DNA from 2 places in the Streptomyces sp. P9-A2 genome. Region 1 is predicted to be linked to the other one. Evidence: riboswitches for the same ligand, from Rfam matches in the RefSeq annotation. Region 1 holds a riboswitch; the other holds the start of a gene.
The links. A riboswitch is a leader RNA that binds a small molecule or an ion and turns the genes downstream of it on or off. The one in region 1 is predicted to bind thiamine pyrophosphate.

Region 1 (2,194 bases):
CGGCGGCGGCGAACCGCCGGGGTGTGAAGGGACGGGCCTCGGCCGGGAGTTCACCGGTGGTCAGGGCCTCGGCCAGGACGTCGCCGGTGACCGGCGTGAGCAGCACGCCGTTGCGGTGGTGCCCGGTCGCGAGGACCAGCCCCGCCAGCGCGGACGGGCCGAGCAGCGGCGCGTTGTCGGGGGAACCGGGGCGCAGCCCGGCCCGGGTCTCGGTGAGCGGAAGTTCGGTGATCCCGGGGACGATTTCGTGGGCGTCGCGCAGCAGTTCGTACACCCCGCCCGCGGTGACGGTCGTGTCCCAGCCCTGTTCCTCGCTGGTCGCCCCGATCACCAGCTCCCCGTTCTCGCGCGGCACCAGGTACACATGGCTGCCGCGCACCACCGCGCGTACCGTCCGGCTCAGGAACGGGCCGAACCGGTCCGGCATCGTGAGCCGGACCACCTGTCCCTTCACCGGACGTACCGGAGGCAGCACATCCGCCGGGATCCCCGCGAGCCGTCCGCTGAGGCTGCCCCCGGCGAGCACCACCTGCCCGGCGCTCAGCGCGGTGCCTTCGGCGGTGACCACACCCGTGGCCCGCTCCCCGGCGACGGTGAGCCGCTCGGCCCACGCGCGGTGCAACACCACTCCCGCCCGCTCGCAGGCGGTCACCAGCGCGGCCGCCAGGCGCCGGGGGTCGATCTGGTGGTCGCCGTCCACCCGCAGCCCGCCGCGCACACCCGGTGCGAGCATCGGCTCCAGGCGTCGGCACTCCCGCCCGGACAGCCACTGCGCGTCGAGCCCCGACCGCTGCTGCAGGACGTGCAGTTCGCGCAGATGGGCACGGTCGTCGGCGTCCAGCGCGACCGCGAGGGTGCCGCAGCGGCGGTAACCGAGGTCGTGGCCGGTGGCCTCGGTGAGCTCGGCCGCGAAGCCGGGGTAGCGGCGCGCGGAGGCGAGGTTCAGACCGAGCAGGGTCTGCTCGCCGTAGTGCAGTTCCGTGACGGCGGCCAGCATCCCGGCGGCCACCCGGGCGGCGCCGGCGCCCGGCTCGGGGTCCAGCACGGTCGTGGCCAGCCCGCGCTGCGCGGCCCGCCAGGCCGTGACCAGGCCGATGATCCCGCCCCCGACGACGAGGACGTCCGGAGAACGCCCCGGAGCGCGTGGGGAGCCCGAGGTGTGTGTGGGCGACATGGGCGTCCAGCCCCTCCCTTCGCCGGCATGACCCGGATCAGGTTCATACGGTCGGAGGCCGCCAGCCTCCCTCTCAGCCCGGTGCGTCCGGGCTCCCGCGAGTGCTTTACGGTGGCCAGCCTAGCCCCGGAACAATGCCGGAACAACGAACTCACAGGGAGCCCTCACATGGCCGGTTCGCTCGACGGCCTGGTTCTCTCCCCGGTCGCCGACCAGGCACCGGGGCAGGTCGGCACCCGCACCCGGTTCGTCTACCACGAGCGGGACGGCCGGATCTGGGCCGAGTACGCGGGCGGTGACGTCGTGCGCGGACACCTGGTGGGCACCCGGGAGGGGGACCGGCTGGACTTCCGGTACGTGCAGCTCAAGCACGACGGCACCACCTCCTCGGGCCACTGCGAGTCGACGGTCGTGGAACTGCCCGACGGGCGGGTGCGGCTGGAGGAGACCTGGGAGTGGGAGTCGCAGCCGGGCAGCGGCACCAGCGTGGTGGAGCAGCTCACGGCCCTCTAGGACCTGTCCGGTCACGGGGCGGGTGTCTATGGTGATCAGGTGAGCGAGCAGACGCAGGAACGGGGACCGTCCGGGCCGCGGCGCGTGGTGGTGACGGGGGCCGGAATGGCCGGCGTACAGACAGCCGTCGCCCTCCGGGAGCAGGGTTTCACCGGCACCGTGACACTGATCGGCGCCGAACCCCACCAGCCGTACGACCGGCCGCCCCTGTCCAAGGCGGTGCTGCTGGGCACGGCGGAGAACTCCGCCTTCGACGTCGACTTCGAGACGCTCGGCATCGAACTGCGGCTCGGCTGCCAGGTGTTCGGGCTGCGCCCCGCCGACCACGAGCTGGACACGGAGGCCGGGCCGGTCCCCTACGACGTCCTGGTCGTCGCGACCGGCGCCGAACCGGTCCGGCTGCCGGGCGCGGAAGGGGTCCCGGGCGTCCATCTGCTGCGCACCCTGGACGACGTCGAACGGCTGCGGCCGGTGCTCGCGCGCCGGCAGGACGTCGTGGTCGTCGGT
Region 2 (2,194 bases), 3.9 Mb from region 1:
CGCGGCACCTTGCCGACCTCACGCCCGCCGAGCGCAAGGAGGCGGTCGCAGCGGCCGGTGAGAAGCCGTTCCGTGCCAAGCAGCTGTCGCAGCACTACTTCGCGCGGTACGCGCACGACCCGGAGCAGTGGACGGACATCCCGGCCGGCTCCCGTACCCGGCTCCAGGAGGCGCTGCTTCCCGAGCTGATGACCGTCGTACGGCATCTGTCGACCGACGAGGGCACCACCCGCAAGACGCTGTGGAAGCTGTTCGACGGGACGCTCGTGGAGTCCGTGCTGATGCGGTACCCGGACCGGGTGACCATGTGCATCAGCTCGCAGGCGGGTTGCGGGATGAACTGCCCGTTCTGCGCCACCGGGCAGGCCGGTCTGGACCGGAACCTGTCCACCGCGGAGATCGTGCACCAGATCGTGGACGGCATGCGGGCGCTGCGGGACGGCGAGGTGCCGGGAGGGCCGGCTCGGCTGTCCAACATCGTGTTCATGGGGATGGGCGAGCCGCTCGCCAACTACAACCGGGTCGTGGGCGCCATCCGCCGTCTCACCGATCCGGAGCCGGACGGACTCGGGCTGTCGCAGCGTGGGATCACCCTGTCCACCGTGGGACTGGTCCCGTCGATCCACCGGTTCACCGACGAGGGCTTCAAGTGCCGCCTCGCCATCTCCCTGCACGCGCCCGACGACGAGCTGCGCGACACCCTGGTTCCCGTGAACACGCGGTGGAAGGTGCGCGAGGTGCTCGACGCCGGCTTCGCGTACGCGGCCAGGTCGGGACGGCGCCTGTCCATCGAGTACGCGCTCATCCGGGACATCAACGACCAGGCGTGGCGCGGTGACCGCCTGGGACGGCTGCTGAAGGGCCGCCCCGTGCACGTCAACCTGATCCCGCTGAACCCGACGCCCGGCTCGAAGTGGACCGCCTCGCGGCCCGAGGACGAGAAGGCGTTCGTCGAGGCGATCGCCGCGCACGGTGTGCCGGTGACCGTCCGGGACACCCGTGGACAGGAGATCGACGGGGCCTGTGGCCAGCTCGCCGCGAGCGAGGGGTAGCCTGGCCGCAGTACGGACAACTTCATACCGGTCGAAAACGTCATCTTCATATTCCGACAGGGGAGCGCCACAGCGCTGAGAGTGCGGCGACGGCCGCAGACCCTCCGAACCTGGCCCAGGTCATTCTGGGTAGGGAGATCGGTCACCACTCGAGCTGTAGCGCCCTGCCCGGTGCCCATCAGGGTTCCGGGCGGGGCCGCGTCTCTTCCTGGTCACCCCCAGGAGGGAATCAGTGAGCACCACCGAGCAGGGCACCCGCAAGGCCGCGGGGAAGGTCACGCGTCAGGTCACGGTCTTGGCCGTCGGGCTGGGCCTGATCACGCTGTCCGCCTGCGGTTCGTCCGGCGGCGACGACGCGGGACCGGGCTCCACGTCCGGCGGGCCGAAGACCGTGACGCTGGTCAGCCATAACTCGTGGGCCGCTTCCGAGGACGTCATCGCCGCCTTCGAGAAGCAGTCCGGCTACCAGGTCAAGGTCCTGGAGGACGGCGACACCGGGTCCGCGGTGAACAAGGCGATCCTGACCAAGGACAACCCGCAGGGCGACGTCTTCTTCGGCGTCGACAACACCCTGCTCTCCCGCGCCCTCGACAACGGTTTGTTCCAGCCGTACGAGGTGAAGGACGCCGACAGGATCCTGCCGGAGGTCCGCGCCGACGGGGGCAAGCACCGGGTCACGCCCGTCGACACCGGCGACATCTGCGTCAACTACGACAAGGCGTGGTTCAGCGAGCGGAAGCTGACCCCGCCCGAGACCCTCGACGACCTGGTAGAGCCCGAGTACAAGAACCTCCTCGTCACCGAGAACGCCTCCACCTCCTCGCCCGGCCTCGGCTTCCTGCTCGGCACCGCCGCCCGGTACGGGGACGAGGGCTGGCAGGACTACTGGAAGAAGCTCAAGGCCAACGGCGTCAAGGTGGTCGACGGCTGGGAGCAGGCCTACAACGAGGAGTTCTCCGGATCGGCCGGTGGCAGGAAGGCCAAGGCGGACCGGCCGCTGGTGGTGTCCTACGCCTCCTCGCCGCCCGCCGAGGTCATCTACGCCGACCCCAGGCCGAAGACCGCGCCCACCGGCGTGGCCGAGGGGACCTGCTTCCGCCAGGTCGAGTACGCGGGGCTGCTGAGCAACGCGAAGAACCCCG

Region 2: another riboswitch for thiamine pyrophosphate. It lies ahead of V4Y04_RS26820 (thiamine ABC transporter substrate-binding protein); the one in region 1 lies ahead of thiO (glycine oxidase ThiO).

Annotation. Positions count from the first base shown of each region.
Region 1 covers NZ_JAZIFX010000001.1:1,938,761-1,940,954, reverse strand. Annotated here, with positions in the region: gene thiO (glycine oxidase ThiO) at 1-1,174, opposite strand, end outside; TPP riboswitch at 1,172-1,283, opposite strand; gene V4Y04_RS08780 (hypothetical protein) at 1,343-1,687, shown strand; gene V4Y04_RS08775 (NAD(P)/FAD-dependent oxidoreductase) at 1,727-2,194, shown strand, end outside.
Region 2 covers NZ_JAZIFX010000001.1:5,878,385-5,880,578, forward strand. Annotated here, with positions in the region: gene rlmN (23S rRNA (adenine(2503)-C(2))-methyltransferase RlmN) at 1-1,052, shown strand, start outside; TPP riboswitch at 1,101-1,206, shown strand; gene V4Y04_RS26820 (thiamine ABC transporter substrate-binding protein) at 1,285-2,194, shown strand, end outside.